4 regions of the Clostridium sp. Marseille-Q7071 genome follow, and region 1 is predicted to be linked to each of the others. Evidence: a T-box and tRNA genes for the amino acid it is inferred to sense, from the RefSeq annotation. Region 1 holds a T-box; the other regions hold tRNA genes.
The links. A T-box is a leader RNA that pairs with one kind of tRNA and senses whether it is charged. The one in region 1 lies ahead of ileS (isoleucine--tRNA ligase), so its partner is inferred to be a tRNA-Ile.
Positions count from the first base shown of each region.

Region 2: it encodes a tRNA-Ile, which carries the amino acid that the T-box ahead of ileS (isoleucine--tRNA ligase) is inferred to sense. The anticodon was not compared.
Region 3: it encodes a tRNA-Ile, which carries the amino acid that the T-box ahead of ileS (isoleucine--tRNA ligase) is inferred to sense. The anticodon was not compared.
Region 4: it encodes a tRNA-Ile, which carries the amino acid that the T-box ahead of ileS (isoleucine--tRNA ligase) is inferred to sense. The anticodon was not compared.

Region 1 is NZ_CBCOPR010000001.1:370,619-375,408, reverse strand. Features, by position in the region: gene ACWPW7_RS01665 (MBL fold metallo-hydrolase) at 426-1,061, opposite strand; T-box leader at 1,476-1,694, shown strand; gene ileS (isoleucine--tRNA ligase) at 1,837-4,790, shown strand, end outside.
Region 2 is NZ_CBCOPR010000001.1:3,429,355-3,434,144, forward strand. Features, by position in the region: rRNA gene ACWPW7_RS16270 (23S ribosomal RNA) at 1-2,586, opposite strand, end outside; tRNA gene ACWPW7_RS16275 (tRNA-Ile) at 3,024-3,100, opposite strand; tRNA gene ACWPW7_RS16280 (tRNA-Ala) at 3,107-3,182, opposite strand; rRNA gene ACWPW7_RS16285 (16S ribosomal RNA) at 3,268-4,779, opposite strand.
Region 3 is NZ_CBCOPR010000001.1:580,281-585,070, forward strand. Features, by position in the region: gene hutG (formimidoylglutamase) at 144-1,160, opposite strand; gene ACWPW7_RS02680 (hypothetical protein) at 1,247-1,705, shown strand; tRNA gene ACWPW7_RS02685 (tRNA-Ala) at 1,755-1,830, opposite strand; tRNA gene ACWPW7_RS02690 (tRNA-Ile) at 1,836-1,912, opposite strand; rRNA gene rrf (5S ribosomal RNA) at 1,945-2,062, opposite strand; rRNA gene ACWPW7_RS02700 (23S ribosomal RNA) at 2,275-4,790, opposite strand, start outside.
Region 4 is NZ_CBCOPR010000001.1:1,018,240-1,023,029, reverse strand. Features, by position in the region: gene gap (type I glyceraldehyde-3-phosphate dehydrogenase) at 1-753, opposite strand, end outside; partial or broken gene ACWPW7_RS04790 (IS3 family transposase) at 1,302-2,638, opposite strand; tRNA gene ACWPW7_RS04785 (tRNA-Ala) at 2,853-2,928, opposite strand; tRNA gene ACWPW7_RS04780 (tRNA-Ile) at 2,934-3,010, opposite strand; rRNA gene rrf (5S ribosomal RNA) at 3,045-3,162, opposite strand; rRNA gene ACWPW7_RS04770 (23S ribosomal RNA) at 3,466-4,790, opposite strand, start outside.

The DNA of each region.
Region 1 (4,790 bases):
TGTTGTAATTATATATTATATAAATTTATTTATGGAAAACTTGGCTTTAATAAAATAACTTATCTCCAATACATTATAATAAATAATAAAATTAAAGAAGTTAAAAATTTATAACATTATTATATAATTATAGAAATCATATTGCTTCTATAATTATCAGCTATCATATAAATACTTTATATAGATATATTCATGTTAACTTTATTGTATATATCAGAATAAACGCTATTTTTTAGTATTTTAATTAGTGCTATTGAATGCATAATGCTCAGTTCATAATTGTGAACTGACATTATGCATTATTTTAAGTTGTGAATTGTATAATAGATAAGTTTTTGTAATTGTAATTTAAAAATATTTTAGCAAGTAAGCATATTTGTATAAGGATTAAGCTTTAATGTAATGACTATATTATAGTTGTAATTTTATGTTGTAAGTATTAGCACCTTATTTTTATCTTCATCTAATATATCTTCAATTATTATGGAGTTACTATTAATTCTTTCTCCGCTTTTCATGTGAGTTAAGAAAGTTTCAACTCCATCTAGTGGAAAAGTTAAGCGAGGAGTTTTATAATGCATAGGTATAGTTATCTTACTTTGAATTGAGTTTGCGATATTAGCAGCTTCACTGCCGCTTATGGTATAGTTTCCACCTACAGGAATGAGGAGTATATCTACATCACCAATCATATCTAAGTCTTGAGCTGTTAATAAATGACCTAAATCTCCTAGATGGCAAATTTTATATCCATCCATTTCAATTATGAAAATTATATTTTCTCCACGTTTTGCTCCTTTAACTTCATCATGGAAAGATGGTATTCCTCTAATAGGGATATCACATTCATTAAAAAAGCCTACTTTATCTATGATTTTAGCTTCATTACCAATTATCTTAATGTAATTGTGATCAAAGTGATCATGACTTATGGTAATTACATCAACTCTACCTTTAAAAACAGTGTATCCTACAGTTTCGTCGAAAGGGTCTGTAAGAAGTTTTCTACCATCACTATCCTCAAGTAAAAAAGAAGCATGGCCAAGCCAAGTTAATTTCATTTTCATCTCTCCTTATAAATTATTTATTTTACATTTCCTTGTTAAATTTATCTTAATTATAGTATAGGATATAAATAATTGGAATTATTATAAATATTTAGGTAAAAGATTTTTAAGTTTATAAATAAAAAGTTTTGCTATATTAATCTAAAAATTTAACTAAAGTTGTAATTTAAGATTAATTTTGTTGAAAATTAAACTATATTTCATTTAATTATTAGCATTATTTTAAATAATATACTTTAAAAAATTCTTTCTAATATATCCTAATAAATGTAATATGTAAAAATACTAGATAGAGTTTAATTTTTTATCTTAAATATCTTGAATATTTAAGATAAAAAAAGGATAGAAATAAATTGACAATAAAAATTTACTGTACTATAATTGATATAAAATTAATTTAGAAAATTTTAAAAGGCTAAGATTAGGAAAAGTACTTTAACAAGTAACTTACAGAGAGTGAGGATTTGGTGAAACCTCATAGTGATGGTTAAGGGAAAATCACCTAGGAGCTGAAGACTGAATTTTAGTAAGTTTGTCCGTATTTCTGCGTTAAAGGATAGAACATGTTAGTGTTTGAGTTTATGATATTACCATAGGTGGTATAGCGAAGTTCACTTCGTCCTATTTAGGACGGAGTTTTTTATTTTTTAAAATATATTTCATTATAGGAAGTATATATTGTGTTAATGATAATAATGAGGATTAATCTTATTATCGTTAGTATAGATTACAATAAAATATAGATTAAATATTAGGAAGGAGATTTATTATGTATAAGAAAATTGATTCTTCAAAGAGTTTTATGGATATTGAATTAGATGTATTAAAACTTTGGGAAGAAAAAAACGTAATTCAAAAGAATTTTGATTCAAATGAAGATGGTGAATATTTTACATTTTATGATGGTCCTCCAACAGCAAATGGTAAGCCTCATATAGGACACGTTATAACAAGAGTAATGAAAGACATAATTCCAAGATATAAGGTAATGAAGGGCTACAAGGTTTTAAGAAAAGCAGGATGGGATACCCATGGTCTTCCTGTAGAACTTGAAATAGAAAAGAAGCTTGGAATCTCAGGTAAACCAGAAATAGAAAAGTATGGTGTGGAAGAGTTCGTTAAACAATGTAAGGAAAGTGTATTTACATATGTTGAAATGTGGAGACAAATGTCTGAAAGATTAGCTTATTGGGTAGATATGGATGATCCATATGTAACTTTCCACAATGATTACATTGAATCAGTTTGGTGGGCATTAAAACAAATGTGGGATAAAGACTTAATTTATAAAGGTCATAAGATAATGCCATATTGTCCAAGATGTGGAACTACACTTTCATCTCATGAGGTTGCACAAGGATATAAGGATGTTAAGGATAGCTCCGTATATGTTAAATTCAAACTAAAAGATGAGAATAAATATGTATTAGTTTGGACAACAACTCCTTGGACATTACCAAGTAACGTAGCATTAGCAGTAAATAAAAAATATGATTATGTAGAAGTACTGCACAATGAAGAAAATATAATACTTTCAAGAACACTTTTAAATAAACTTGAGGGAGAATATGAAATCGTTGCGGAATTCAAAGGAGAAGCTCTACTTGGAAAAGAATATGAGCAAATGTTTAAATTTGAAACTCCAGAAGAAAAAGCATTCTATATAGTTCATGCAGATTATGTAACATTAACAGATGGTACAGGTATAGTTCATACAGCACCTGCATATGGGGATGAGGATAACCAAACAGGTAAGCGTTACAATCTTCCAATGATAAACTTGGTTGATGCAGAAGGAAAATTTGTTGAAAAGGTAACTCCTTGGGCTGGTATCTTTGTTAAAAAAGCAGATGAGAAGATTGTTGCTTACTTAAAAGAGAACAATATTCTTTATAAAGGAGAAAAATTCCTACACTCATATCCACATTGTTGGAGATGTGATACACCACTTCTTTACTATCCAAGAGAGAGTTGGTTTGTAAGAATGTCTTCTGTTAGAGATCAATTATTAGAGAATAATAATAAAATTAATTGGATGCCAGATAACGTAAAAACAGGAAGAATGGGAAAATTCTTAGAGAATGTTATTGACTGGGGTATTTCAAGAAATAGATACTGGGGAACTCCACTTCCAATTTGGGAATGTGAATGTGGTCACAGAGAAATGATAGGAAGTGTTAGCGAACTTCATGAAAAGGGAATAAATGTACCAGAAGGAATAGAGCTTCATAAGCCATATATAGATAACGTACATTTAAATTGTCCAAAATGTGCTAAAGAAATGACGAGAGTAGAAGAAGTTATTGACTGTTGGTTTGATTCAGGTTCAATGCCATTTGCTCAATATCATTATCCATTTGAAAATAAACAAATATTTGAGTCTAATTTCCCAGCACAATTTATATCAGAGGCAGTTGACCAAACAAGAGGATGGTTCTATACATTACTTGCTATATCAACAACTGTTTTTGAGAGAAATCCATTTGAAAATTGCATAGTACTTGGACACGTTTTAGATAAAGATGGATTAAAAATGTCTAAACATAAAGGAAATGTATTAAGTCCATTTACTGTACTAGAAAATCAAGGAGCAGATGCATTAAGATGGTATTTCTATACAGCTAGTGCACCATGGCTACCTTCAAGATTTTATGAAGATGCAGTTATAGAAGCTCAAAGGAAATTTATAGGAACATTATGGAATGTTTATTCTTTCTATGTTCTATATGCAGAATTAGATAAATTTGATCCAACTAAGTATGAAGACTTTGTATCAGAAAACATAATGGATAAGTGGATGATGTCTAAACTTAATACTTTAGTTAAGAACATAGATGAACATTTAGAAAACTATAGAATCACTCAAGGTGCTAAAGAACTTGAAGATTTTGTAGATCAGCTTTCTAACTGGTATGTAAGAAGAAATAGAGCAAGATATTGGGTTGAAGATCTAACAGAGGATAAAATAGGAGCATATATGACTTTATATAGAGTATTAACAACTTTAGCTAAAGTAGCTTCTCCATTTATACCATTTGTTACAGAAGAGTTATATCAAAATTTAGTAGTTAATTTTGATGAAAATGCTGAAGAAAGTGTTCATTTATGCAAATGGCCTGAGTACAGAGAAGATTTAGTAGATAACTCATTAGAGATGGAAATGGATAAAGCATATAAAATAGTTAAGCTTGGAAGAAGTGCAAGAAATGGTGCTAATATTAAAAATAGACAGCCGTTATCTAAAATGCTTGTTTCAATAGGAACACTTCCAGAATATTATGGAGATATAGTTAAGGATGAACTTAATATAAAAGAAGTAGAACTTGGTGCTGACATTTCAAAATATGTTAACTTTGAAATAAAACCAAATTTACCTATACTCGGAAAAGCTTATGGTAAATTAATACCTGGTATAAGAAAAGCTATCGGTTCAATGAATCAAATGGAGCTTGCACAAGCTATAAACAATGGTAAAATTGTTAGCATTAATGTAGATGGAACAGAGATAGAGTTAACATCTGAAAATCTACTTGTGACAATGCAAGGTTTAGAGGGATATGCTTTTGCAGGTGAAGGAGATATAGGAGTTGTACTTGATACTAATATTACAGATGAACTTAGAGAAGAAGGTCATGTAAGAGAAATATTAAGTAAAATTCAAAATATGAGAAAAGAAAGTGGCTTTGAGGTTGCAGATAAGATTAACATATATGTATCTGGAAA
Region 2 (4,790 bases), 3.1 Mb from region 1:
CTCGCGTGCCGCTTTAATGGGCGAACAGCCCAACCCTTGGGACCTACTTCAGCCCCAGGATGCGACGAGCCGACATCGAGGTGCCAAACCTCCCCGTCGATGTGGACTCTTGGGGGAGATCAGCCTGTTATCCCCGAGGTAGCTTTTATCCGTTGAGCGATGGCCCTCCCACGAGGAACCACCGGATCACTAAGCCCGACTTTCGTCCCTGCTCCACTTGTCTGTGTCGCAGTCAGGCTCCCTTCTGCCTTTGCACTCTTCGAACGATTTCCGACCGTTCTGAGGGAACCTTTGGGCGCCTCCGTTACTTTTTTGGAGGCGACCGCCCCAGTCAAACTGCCCACCTAACAATGTCCCGTGACCTGATTCAAGGCCTCCGGTTAGAATTCCAGTACTATCAGGGTGGTATCCCAAGGATGACTCCACAAAGGCTGACGCCCTTGCTTCCAAGTCTCCCACCTATCCTGTACAGATAGTACCGAAACTCAATGCTAAATTGCAGTAAAGCTCTACGGGGTCTTTCCGTCCAATCGCGGGTAGCAAGCATCTTCACTTGCACTACAATTTCGCCGGATTTGCTGTTGAGACAGTGCCCAAATCATTACGCCATTCGTGCGGGTCGGAACTTACCCGACAAGGAATTTCGCTACCTTAGGACCGTTATAGTTACGGCCGCCGTTTACTGGGGCTTAAGTTCATGCCTTCGTTTGCACTAAGCAATCCCCTTAACCTTCCAGCACCGGGCAGGCGTCAGCCCCTATACATCAGCTTTCGCTTTAGCAGAGACCTGTGTTTTTGCTAAACAGTTGCTTGGGCCTATTCTCTGCGGCCTACTTGCGTAGGCACCCCTTCTCCCGAAGTTACGGGGTCAATTTGCCGAGTTCCTTAACAGCAATTCTTCCGATGGTCTTAGGATTCTCTCCTCACCTACCTGTGTCGGTTTGCGGTACGGGCACTAACTTCCTCCATAGAGGCTTTTCTTGGCAGCGTGGAATCAGATACTTCACCCTTAAAGGGTTTCCCCATCACGCCTCAGCTAATGTAGGTGGATTTGCCTATCCTACATACCTAAACGCTTAGACTAGCATCCAATAGCTAGCACATCTTATCCTCCTGCGTCACCCCATTTGTAATAACGTCTGCTAGTGGTACAGGAATATCAACCTGTTGTCCATCACCTACGCCTTTCGGCCTCGGCTTAGGTCCCGACTAACCCTGAGCGGACGAGCCTTCCTCAGGAAACCTTAGGTTTTCGACCGACAGGATTCTCACCTGTCTCTCGCTACTTATGCCAACATTCTCACTTCTGCATCGTCCACCGCTCCTTTCGGTACGACTTCAGCCAATGCAGAAAGCTCCTCTACCGCGTACACATAGTGTACACCCATAGCTTCGGTGGTAAGTTTTAGCCCCGGACATCTTCGGCGCAGGATCTCTTGACTAGTGAGCTATTACGCACTCTTTGAATGAGTGGCTGCTTCTAAGCCAACATCCTAGTTGTCTTAGAAATCCCACATCCTTTACCACTTAACTTACACTTTGGGACCTTAGCTGATGGTCTGGGCTGTTTCCCTTTTGACTACGGATCTTATCATTCGCAGTCTGACTGCCGAAATACAAGTATATGGCATTCGGAGTTTGATAAGGTTCGGTAAGCGATATGCCCCCTAGCCTATTCAGTGCTCTACCTCCATTACTTAATTAATCGACGCTAGCCCTAAAGCTATTTCGAGGAGAACCAGCTATCTCCGAGTTCGATTGGAATTTCTCCGCTATCCACAGCTCATCCCATGGTTTTTCAACACCAACGTGGTTCGGTCCTCCACGAGATTTTACTCTCGCTTCAACCTGGCCATGGATAGGTCACCCGGTTTCGGGTCTACGACATGCAACTTTGCGCCCTATTCAGACTCGGTTTCCCTTCGGCTCCGTACCTTAAGTACTTAACCTCGCTACATATCGTAACTCGTTGGCTCGTTCTACAAAAAGCACATCGTCACACATATAAAGTGCTTCGATCGGTTGTAGGCACAGGGTTTCAGGTTCTATTTCACTCCCCTCCCGGGGTTCTTTTCACCTTTCCCTCACGGTACTTCTCCACTATCGGTCACTAGGTAGTATTTAGCCTTGGGAGGTGGTCCTCCCTGCTTCCCACAAGGTTTCACGTGTCTCGTGGTACTCTGGATCAGAACTTAAGGTCTTCTCGTTTCACTTACAGGTCTATTACCTTCTACGGAGTAGCTTTCCAGCTATCTTCAGTTACAATAGCCACCTCTTTTATGTTCTGTCCTCAACCCCCAAGCCAAAGGCTTAGGTTTGGGCTCTTTCCCTTTCGCTCGCCGCTACTTAGGAAATCGATTTTTCTTTCTCTTCCTCCGGGTACTTAGATGTTTCAGTTCCCCGGGTTTACCTCTATATACCTATGTATTCAGCATATAGTACATGGCGTAGCCATGTGGGTTCCCCCATTCGGAAATCTTTGGATCACAGACTATTTGCGTCTACCCAAAGCTTATCGCAGCTTATCGCGTCCTTCTTCGGCTCCTAGTGCCAAGGCATTCACCCTGCGCCCTTTGTAGCTTGACCTAAAAACTTGATATAAACTTCGTACTACGTCGTCAGCTTCGCTCGCTGTGGTGCTCATTTACATAAGTAAACTCCGCTCCTCGTCATTCGCTTCCTAGTATTGCTCGTTTCTATCAACTTTTTCAAAAGCAATATAAACTTCGTATTACTGCGTCAACTTCAATCACTGTGGTGCTCACTTACCTAAGTAAGCTCTGCCCCTCGTTCATTCGTTTCCTTGTACTACTCGTTTCTATTGTTTTTTATAAAGTAATAAAAAATTTTATTAACTTTACAAAAGTGTCCTATACAAATTCGCATAAATAGAGTTCAAAAACTTTAGTTTTTAAACTTATTTTCGTTTGTCTTGACGAAATTGTTTATTTATCTTTTAATTTAAAAGGATATTTAAACAAATATTTTCACTGTGCAATTTTCAAAGAACAATTTTAAATTAATGGTGGGTCTAAATGGACTCGAACCATCGACCTCACGCTTATCAGGCGTGCGCTCTAACCAGCTGAGCTATAGACCCACAATGTGGTGGAGATAAAGAGATTCGAACTCTTGACCCCCTGCGTGCAAGGCAGGTGCTCTCCCAACTGAGCTATACCCCCATATTAAAGACTTTTGGTCTTTCAAAATTAAACAGAGATAGTACCAGTGTTCGTAGAAGAGTTACCAACTACGTCGACTCCCTAGAAAGGAGGTGATCCAGCCGCAGGTTCTCCTACGGCTACCTTGTTACGACTTCACCCCAATCACTAATCCCACCTTCGGCCGCTGGCTCCTTACGGTTACCTCACGGACTTCGGGTGTTACCAGCTCTCATGGTGTGACGGGCGGTGTGTACAAGGCCCGGGAACGTATTCACCGCGACATGCTGATTCGCGATTACTAGCAACTCCGGCTTCATGTAGGCGAGTTTCAGCCTACAATCCGAACTGGGATTGGTTTTTTAAGTTTAGCTCCACCTCGCGGTCTTGCATCTTGTTGTACCAACCATTGTAGCACGTGTGTAGCCCTAGACATAAGGGGCATGATGATTTGACGTCATCCCCACCTTCCTCCCGGTTAACCCGGGCAGTCTCACTAGAGTGCTCAACTTAATGGTAGCAACTAATGATAAGGGTTGCGCTCGTTGCGGGACTTAACCCAACATCTCACGACACGAGCTGACGACAACCATGCACCACCTGTCTCCCTGCCCCGAAGGGCTTCCCTCATTACAGGTAATTCAGGGGATGTCAAGTCTAGGTAAGGTTCTTCGCGTTGCTTCGAATTAAACCACATGCTCCGCTGCTTGTGCGGGCCCCCGTCAATTCCTTTGAGTTTTAATCTTGCGATCGTACTCCCCAGGCGGAATACTTATTGTGTTAACTGCGGCACAGAAGGGGTCGATACCTCCTACACCTAGTATTCATCGTTTACGGCGTGGACTACCAGGGTATCTAATCCTGTTTGCTCCCCACGCTTTCATGCCTCAGCGTCAGTTACAGTCCAGAAAGCCGCCTTCGCCACTGGTGTTCTTCCTAATCTCTACGCATTTCACCGCTACACTAGGAATTCCGCTTTCCTCTCCTGCACTCTAGACACCCAGTTTCAAATGCAGCACCCAAGTTGAGCTCGGGTATTTCACATCTGACTTAAATGTCCGCCTACGCATCCTTTACGCCCAGTAAATCCGGACAACGCTTGCCACCTACGTATTACCGCGGCTGCTGGCACGTAGTTAGCCGTGGCTTCCTCATATGGTACCGTCATTATCTTCCCATATGACAGAACTTTACAACCCTAAGGCCTTCTTCATTCACGCGGCGTTGCTGCGTCAGGGTTTCCCCCATTGCGCAATATTCCCCACTGCTGCCTCCCGTAGGAGTCTGGACCGTGTCTCAGTTCCAATGTGGCCGATCACCCTCTCAGGTCGGCTACGCATCGTCGCCTTGGTGAGCCTTTACCTCACCAACTAGCTAATGCGCCGCGGGTCCATCTCATAGCGGATTGCTCCTTTGGTATAAAAGTCATGCGACCTTCATACGTTATGCGGTATTAATCTCCCTTTCGGGAGGCTATTCCCCTCTATGAGGCAGGTTACCCACGTGTTACTCACCCGTCCGCCGCTAATCCACTCCCGAAGGAGCTTCATCGCTCGACTTGCATGTGTTAGGCACGCCGCCAGCGTTCGTCCTGAGCCAGGATCAAACTCTCAATTTAAAAGTTTGTAT
Region 3 (4,790 bases), 210 kb from region 1:
CTCAATTATATAAATATAAGCTAAAATAATTTGTTAACACAAATTTATGGGTATATAGGTTAAACTTATGAGTGGTGCATCTATATATGTCTATTATATACAAATATATTCAAAGAACAAAATTTAAAACTATATTCTTTATCTTAATAGCTATATTCTAAGTTATATTGCTTACAAATAGTATTTACTAGAGCAAATATTATTACTGCTGCAGTATTTGAAGTTATATTATCTTTATCAAATCTTGGAGCTACTTCACATATATCAAAGTTCATAACCTTTCCTGACTTCAATATATGTTTTAAGACTTGAATTACCATTTCAGGATCTAATCCAACAGTTTGAATTGCACTAACACCTGGAGCAAAAGCTGCTGAAAATACATCAGAACAAATGGTTACATATATGTAATCTTGTTTTTTTATAAAATCTTTTAAGACTTTAATAAGTGCCCATCCATCACTAGATACTATGTCTTTTGCAAGGGCATATTTAACCCCTAATTTATTAGCAGTTTTAAAAAGCTCAATTGTATTACTATGTTCTTGAACACCAACACAGAAATAGGAAAAATCCATATCATTATTTTTACAGATATCTGATATTTGCCTAAACATAGTTCCAGAGCTTCCTTCCTTATCATAAGGTCGTAAATCAAAGTGAGCATCAAAATTTATTATGCCAATCTTTGGTTTATCACATATAGTTTGTACATTATTAAAGAGCCCTCTAAAGTTCGCTAAAGCAGTTTCATGTCCGCCGCCTAATACAATTGGGAATATATTTAAACTAAGAAGTCTAGCTACAGATTTAGATAAAAGTTCTTGTGCTTCACTCAAACTTAATCCTTCTGCAACTATGTCACCTACATCAAATATATTTACACATTCATAAAAGTTGCAAGGGAAGTTTGCCATTTGAGTTCTTATGGATATTGGACCATTTATTGCACCAACTCTGCCTTTATTTAATTTTATACCTATATCACAACAAAAACCTAATATGCCAAAGCTTAAGCTTTCTACAGGCTTTATATTTTCATCCCATAAATTTAATGGTTTAACATGTTGGTGCCATCTAAAAGCATCGTAGTTGGAAGTACTGTCCACTCTTCCACTCCAAATGCTCTCATCCATTGGTATATAATTTTTACTACACATAAATTCATCTCCCATTATAATTTTGTAACTATATAAAAAGTAACTCATATTATAGCATTGAAAGCATTAATTAAAAAGGGGAAAATATGTCAATTTTTATATCAATGCCTTATGATCAAGTATCTCAAGGCGTTTTAAAGATTTTATCCCAATTTAGTACTGATCTACGATCAGCTAATGAAATGATAAATACACTATTAACTAATGATAAACTTAATGTTGATAATAACTTTTTAAACTTCGTATCAAATTTCGAGCAAGGTAAATATTATCAATTTAGAAGTGAAGGATACATGGAGGCTTTAGTTCACACAAAGGCTTACAATGAAATGAACTTATGTTATTGGATTAATAATCTACAAACTCCTGCTAATAATTACTTTACAGAAGCTTTTAGTTCATTACATAGAGTTAGTCGTTCATTCTTATCTGATGATGACTTTAGGGATTTAATAATTGAAACAGGTGCACTAAAGCAAATACAGATGAAATTAATAGAAACAATAAGAATGTATAATTTAAATTGTAGCCAATCTAGATTTTAAAATTAATTTATTCTAAAAATAAAAAAAGCAATCCTTCTGGATTGCTTTTTGGTGGAGATAAAGAGATTCGAACTCTTGACCCCCTGCGTGCAAGGCAGGTGCTCTCCCAACTGAGCTATACCCCCAAATATGGTGGACCTTCAGGGACTCGAACCCCGGACCTACCGGTTATGAGCCGGTTGCTCTAACCAACTGAGCTAAAGATCCATAGTGTTAACTAAATTTTCTTAGTTAACACTACCTGGCAACAACCTACCCTCCCACACAGTCTCCCGTGCAGTACTCTCGGCGTCCTAAGGCTTAACCTGCCTGTTCGGAATGGAAAGGGGTGTTACCCTTAGGACCATCATCACCAGATTTAAAATTACTATAAACTTCGCATTACTTCGTCAGCTTCAGTCACTCCGGGGTTCCTTTGCTTCCTTGTACTACTCGTTTCTATTAATTTTTTTAAAGGTCATTCATTAACCTTACTTTGTTATTATAATTTATTAAGTTATCTTTGTCAATAACTTTTTTTATAAATTTTCAAAGAGATTATTCTCTGAAAATTGCACAGTGAAATCAATTAGGTCAAGCCCTCGACTTATTAGTATGAGTCAGCTGAACATGTTGCCATGCTTACACCTCTCACCTATCAACCTGGTGTTCTTCCAGGAGTCTTACTAACTTATGTTATGGGAAATCTCATCTTAGGGGGGGCTTCACGCTTAGATGCTTTCAGCGTTTATCCCTTCCAGACATAGCTACCCAGCTGTGCCACTGGCGTGACAACTGGTGCACCAGAGGTCTGTCCATCCCGGTCCTCTCGTACTAAGGACAGCTCCCTTCAAATTTCCTACGCCCGCGACGGATAGGGACCGAACTGTCTCACGACGTTCTGAACCCAGCTCGCGTGCCGCTTTAATGGGCGAACAGCCCAACCCTTGGGACCTACTTCAGCCCCAGGATGCGACGAGCCGACATCGAGGTGCCAAACCTCCCCGTCGATGTGGACTCTTGGGGGAGATCAGCCTGTTATCCCCGAGGTAGCTTTTATCCGTTGAGCGATGGCCCTCCCACGAGGAACCACCGGATCACTAAGCCCGACTTTCGTCCCTGCTCCACTTGTCTGTGTCGCAGTCAGGCTCCCTTCTGCCTTTGCACTCTTCGAACGATTTCCGACCGTTCTGAGGGAACCTTTGGGCGCCTCCGTTACTTTTTTGGAGGCGACCGCCCCAGTCAAACTGCCCACCTAACAATGTCCCGTGACCTGATTCAAGGCCTCCGGTTAGAATTCCAGTACTATCAGGGTGGTATCCCAAGGATGACTCCACAAAGGCTGACGCCCTTGCTTCCAAGTCTCCCACCTATCCTGTACAGATAGTACCGAAACTCAATGCTAAATTGCAGTAAAGCTCTACGGGGTCTTTCCGTCCAATCGCGGGTAGCAAGCATCTTCACTTGCACTACAATTTCGCCGGATTTGCTGTTGAGACAGTGCCCAAATCATTACGCCATTCGTGCGGGTCGGAACTTACCCGACAAGGAATTTCGCTACCTTAGGACCGTTATAGTTACGGCCGCCGTTTACTGGGGCTTAAGTTCATGCCTTCGTTTGCACTAAGCAATCCCCTTAACCTTCCAGCACCGGGCAGGCGTCAGCCCCTATACATCAGCTTTCGCTTTAGCAGAGACCTGTGTTTTTGCTAAACAGTTGCTTGGGCCTATTCTCTGCGGCCTACTTGCGTAGGCACCCCTTCTCCCGAAGTTACGGGGTCAATTTGCCGAGTTCCTTAACAGCAATTCTTCCGATGGTCTTAGGATTCTCTCCTCACCTACCTGTGTCGGTTTGCGGTACGGGCACTAACTTCCTCCATAGAGGCTTTTCTTGGCAGCGTGGAATCAGATACTTCACCCTTAAAGGGTTTCCCCATCACGCCTCAGCTAATGTAGGTGGATTTGCCTATCCTACATACCTAAACGCTTAGACTAGCATCCAATAGCTAGCACATCTTATCCTCCTGCGTCACCCCATTTGTAATAACGTCTGCTAGTGGTACAGGAATATCAACCTGTTGTCCATCACCTACGCCTTTCGGCCTCGGCTTAGGTCCCGACTAACCCTGAGCGGACGAGCCTTCCTCAGGAAACCTTAGGTTTTCGACCGACAGGATTCTCACCTGTCTCTCGCTACTTATGCCAACATTCTCACTTCTGCATCGTCCACCGCTCCTTTCGGTACGACTTCAGCCAATGCAGAAAGCTCCTCTACCGCGTACACATAGTGTACACCCATAGCTTCGGTGGTAAGTTTTAGCCCCGGACATCTTCGGCGCAGGATCTCTTGACTAGTGAGCTATTACGCACTCTTTGAATGAGTGGCTGCTTCTAAGCCAACATCCTAGTTGTCTTAGAAATCCCACATCCTTTACCACTTAACTTACACTTTGGGACCTTAGCTGATGGTCTGGGCTGTTTCCCTTTTGACTACGGATCTTATCATTCGCAGTCTGACTGCCGAAATACAAGTATATGGCATTCGGAGTTTGATAAGGTTCGGTAAGCGATATGCCCCCTAGCCTATTCAGTGCTCTACCTCCATTACTTAATTAATCGACGCTAGCCCTAAAGCTATTTCGAGGAGAACCAGCTATCTCCGAGTTCGATTGGAATTTCTCCGCTATCCACAGCTCATCCCATGGTTTTTCAACACCAACGTGGTTCGGTCCTCCACGAGATTTTACTCTCGCTTCAACCTGGCCATGGATAGGTCACCCGGTTTCGGGTCTACGACATGCAACTTTGCGCCCTATTCAGACTCGGTTTCCCTTCGGCTCCGTACCTTAAGTACTTAACCTCGCTACATATCGTAACTCGTTGGCTCGTTCTACAAAAAGCACATCGTCACACATATAAAGTGCTTCGATCGGTTGTAGGCACAGGGTTTCAGGTTCTATTTCACTCCCCTCCCGGGGTTCTTTTCACCTTTCCCTCACGGTACTTCTTCACTATCGGTCACTAGGTAGTATTTAGCCTTGGGAGGTGGTCCTCCCTGCTTCCCACAAGGTTTCACGTGTCTCGTGGTACTCTGGATCAGAACTTA
Region 4 (4,790 bases), 650 kb from region 1:
TAATTCACATACCAAATCTGTTAAGGATACATTAGGCGTAGGTATTCTTACTGCAAAACCATTTAGTTTTCCATTTAATTCTGGAAGAACTTTGGCAACTGCCTTAGCTGCTCCTGTAGTTGTTGGAATTATAGATTCTCCTGCTGCTCTTGCTCTTCTTAAATCTTTATGCGTTTTATCTAATATTCTTTGGTCATTTGTATAAGAATGTATTGTAGTCATTAATCCCTTAACTATTCCAAACTTATCATTTAATACTTTAGCAAATGGTGCTAAACAATTAGTTGTACAAGATGCATTTGAGATTATATGATGCTTTTCTGCATTATAATCATTTTCATTAACTCCCATAACAATGGTTGCATCTTCGTTTTTACCTGGTGCTGTTATTATAACCTTCTTAGCTCCTGCTTCTATATGCTTTATAGCACCTTCCCTACTGTTAAATATACCTGTAGATTCAATAACTATATCTACTCCAAGCTCTTTCCATGGTAATTTAGCTGGATCACATTCTCTAAGTATCTTAATTTCTTTTCCGTTAACTACTATTTTATCTTCGCCATCAACTTCAATAGTTCCATTGAATTTACCATAACAAGAATCATACTTAAATAAATGTGCTAGTGTCTCACTTTCCGCTTTAGCATTTATAGCAACTAATTCAACGCCATCCATTAGATTTTCTTGAGCAATTCTTAAAACAGCTCTTCCTATTCTTCCAAAACCATTCATAGCAACTTTTACAGTCATTATTTAGTCCCCCTATAAAATATAAACTTAAATTATATCATACTTTTTAAAAATCTATAATACTATTATATTTATTAATTCATTTATGTGTTATACTTTTTCACTTTTTTTTCAATATGTAATCATATGTGCTATACTATATATAGCACATTTAAGGATATATGTCAATATATTTGACTAAATATGATATTCTATTGCCTTAATTCAAAGTTTATATATTAGATGTTACTTTTAGTTGATCACGCAAATTTCAAAGATTTTTATATGTATTTGAATATTTTTATTAAAATATGAAGACAATTTATAAGATAGGTTAATCTGAGAGAGAAAGATTTAAAAATATGCTAATTTTGTTATAAAAACATGAGTAATCATTCCATTCAGAAAATCAAAGTCTTATAATAAATATATTAAATAGAATGAATTCCAAAATTATATATACGAGGATAAAAAATAAATAAGTAAAGCTTACAACTTATATGAAATATCAAGATAAAACTATAGAAATAACTAAAGTGTACTCTTTGTAAAGGACATTTAAAAAAAGACTATGCAGCATTAATAAGATGATTTCTGTATTGAACAGGAGTCATCTTTTTTAAGTTCCACTGATATCTATGATTGTTATAATGATCCATATAATTATCAATTTCATCTGTTAACTTTTCTAAAGTTTCTAAGTTTTTAAAATCAACCTCATCTTTAAAATGTCCAAAGAAAGACTCCTGCGGAGCATTGTCCCAACAATTGCCACGCCTTGACATTGACTATTTTAATTCGATTTCTTTTACTAGTTTCTGAAATTTAGGACTTGTATAATGGACCCCTTGATCCGAATGAATAAATGCTTCGCTGTGAAGTTTAACTGATTTATTTAAGCTAAGTTTTGTTATAGTATCTATCGCAATTTCAAGTGAAAGACTGTCGGAGACATTATATGCTAATATTTCGTTTGTTGAGGAATCTTTAATAGTTGATAAATATGCCCTCTTTCTATTTTTATAAGTTAAGTAAGTAATGTCTGTTAATAAAACTTTTCCTGGAGTATTTTGCTTAAATTTACGATTCAATAAATTTGGCATAACAGTATGTTCTTTTGTAGCCTTCATCATCCTTCTATAAGGATTAGCTTTTCTAATAGGGCAAAAAATACTGTACTTTTTCATTATCCTTCTAATACGTTTTAAGTTATATACAACACCAAATTCATTTTCCAATACCATTTTAATTTGTCTTGCACCTTTTTTACGCTTCTTGAAAGTAAATGCTTTTAAAATATAGTATTTAGCAAGCTCATCATTAGCATTTCTGTTAGCTCTAAGTTCTTCTGATTTATTTGAAAAATATTTATAATAACCAGATCTAGATACTCCTGATAGCTCGCACAAATGACTTATCATATTTTTAAGTTTATATTTCTTAATAGTGGATCTAATTAACAAAAACTTATCTTCTGATGCCAAATTTACTTCTTTTTTAACATCCTATTTTCTAACATATCTAACTTTTTTAGTAATTCATTTTCTGCTTGTAGTAATTTATTTTTAGCTTCAAGACATCTATATTTTTCTTCTAAAGATAATTCTTTTTCAGTTGGTCTTCCAGTATTATACTTTCTTGTATCTTGTAATACCATGACTCCGCCAGTTGCGTGTGCAGCACGCCATCTTTTTCCACATGATCTTACTCTTTCTATTCCTAAAATATCTACATTAAAACCACATTCTTCGAATATTTCTCTTGGGAATTTTCCAGCTTCATTTTTAGTTATAAAAATACTTTTAAACTCATCAGTATAGGTAATTGCCTTGTTGCTTACTTTTTTTACATATTTATTTTTAGATAATATATCAATTTCTTCATTATTAAATAACTTAATACTCATAAACTAACTCCTCACTTGCTTTTTTAAAAATTATACATGAAAAAACCCTATAGGGTAGACTTTTTTTAAATTATCTACTCTATAGGGTACATTTTAAACTTTTAAAAAAGGAGGAGTTTTTTTTATACTCATAGCTAAAAGCTTTTTAGAACCACAGGTATAACCTGTGGTATTCTTTTATACAAAAAAAAGCAATCCTTTTGGATTGCTTTTATGGTGGAGATAAAGAGATTCGAACTCTTGACCCCCTGCGTGCAAGGCAGGTGCTCTCCCAACTGAGCTATACCCCCAAATATGGTGGACCTTCAGGGACTCGAACCCCGGACCTACCGGTTATGAGCCGGTTGCTCTAACCAACTGAGCTAAAGATCCATATTGCTAAGCTAAGTAAAACTTAGTTAGCACTACCTGGCAACAACCTACCCTCCCACACAGTCTCCCGTGCAGTACTCTCGGCGTCCTAAGGCTTAACCTGCCTGTTCGGAATGGAAAGGGGTGTTACCCTTAGGACCATCATCACCAGATAAAAAATTCCTATAAACTTCGCATTATTTTGTCAGTTTCAGTCGCTGCGGCGTTCATTTACTTTAGTAAACTCCACTCCTCGCTTCTTCACTTCCTTATACTGCTCGTTTCTATTAATTTTTTGAAAATTTCATATAAGCTTCGTATTACTTCGTCAACTTCAGTCGCTCTGGTGCTCATTTACTTTAGTAAACTCTGCTCCTCGCTCCTTTGTTTCCTTGTATTACTCGTTTCTATCAAATTTTAAAATTCATATAAACTTCAAAGAAATTATTCTCTGAAAATTGCACAGTGAAATTAATTAGGTCAAGCCCTCGACTTATTAGTATGAGTCAGCTGAACATGTTGCCATGCTTACACCTCTCACCTATCAACCTGGTGTTCTTCCAGGAGTCTTACTAACTTATGTTATGGGAAATCTCATCTTAGGGGGGGCTTCACGCTTAGATGCTTTCAGCGTTTATCCCTTCCAGACATAGCTACCCAGCTGTGCCACTGGCGTGACAACTGGTGCACCAGAGGTCTGTCCATCCCGGTCCTCTCGTACTAAGGACAGCTCCCTTCAAATTTCCTACGCCCGCGACGGATAGGGACCGAACTGTCTCACGACGTTCTGAACCCAGCTCGCGTGCCGCTTTAATGGGCGAACAGCCCAACCCTTGGGACCTACTTCAGCCCCAGGATGCGACGAGCCGACATCGAGGTGCCAAACCTCCCCGTCGATGTGGACTCTTGGGGGAGATCAGCCTGTTATCCCCGAGGTAGCTTTTATCCGTTGAGCGATGGCCCTCCCACGAGGAACCACCGGATCACTAAGCCCGACTTTCGTCCCTGCTCCACTTGTCTGTGTCGCAGTCAGGCTCCCTTCTGCCTTTGCACTCTTCGAACGATTTCCGACCGTTCTGAGGGAACCTTTGGGCGCCTCCGTTACTTTTTTGGAGGCGACCGCCCCAGTCAAACTGCCCACCTAACAATGTCCCGTGACCTGATTCAAGGCCTCCGGTTAGAATTCCAGTACTATCAGGGTGGTATCCCAAGGATGACTCCACAAAGGCTGACGCCCTTGCTTCCAAGTCTCCCACCTATCCTGTACAGATAGTACCGAAACTCAATGCTAAATTGCAGTAAAGCTCTACGGGGTCTTTCCGTCCAATCGCGGGTAGCAAGCATCTTCACTTGCACTACAATTTCGCCGGATTTGCTGTTGAGACAGTGCCCAAATCATTACGCCATTCGTGCGGGTCGGAACTTACCCGACAAGGAATTTCGCTACCTTAGGACCGTTATAGTTACGGCCGCCGTTTACTGGGGCTTAAGTTCATGCCTTCGTTTGCACTAAGCAATCCCCTTAACCTTCCAGCACCGGGCAGGCGTCAGCCCCTATACATCAGCTTTCGCTTTAGCAGAGACCTGTGTTTTTGCTAAACAGTTGCTTGGGCCTATTCTCTGCGGCCTACTTGCGTAGGCACCCCTTCTCCCGAAGTTACGGGGTCAATTTGCCGAGTTCCTTAACAGCAATTCTTCCGATGGTCTTAGGATTCTCTCCTCACCTACCTGTGTCGGTTTGCGGTACGGGCACTAACTTCCTCCATAGAGGCTTTTCTTGGCAGCGTGGAATCAGATACTT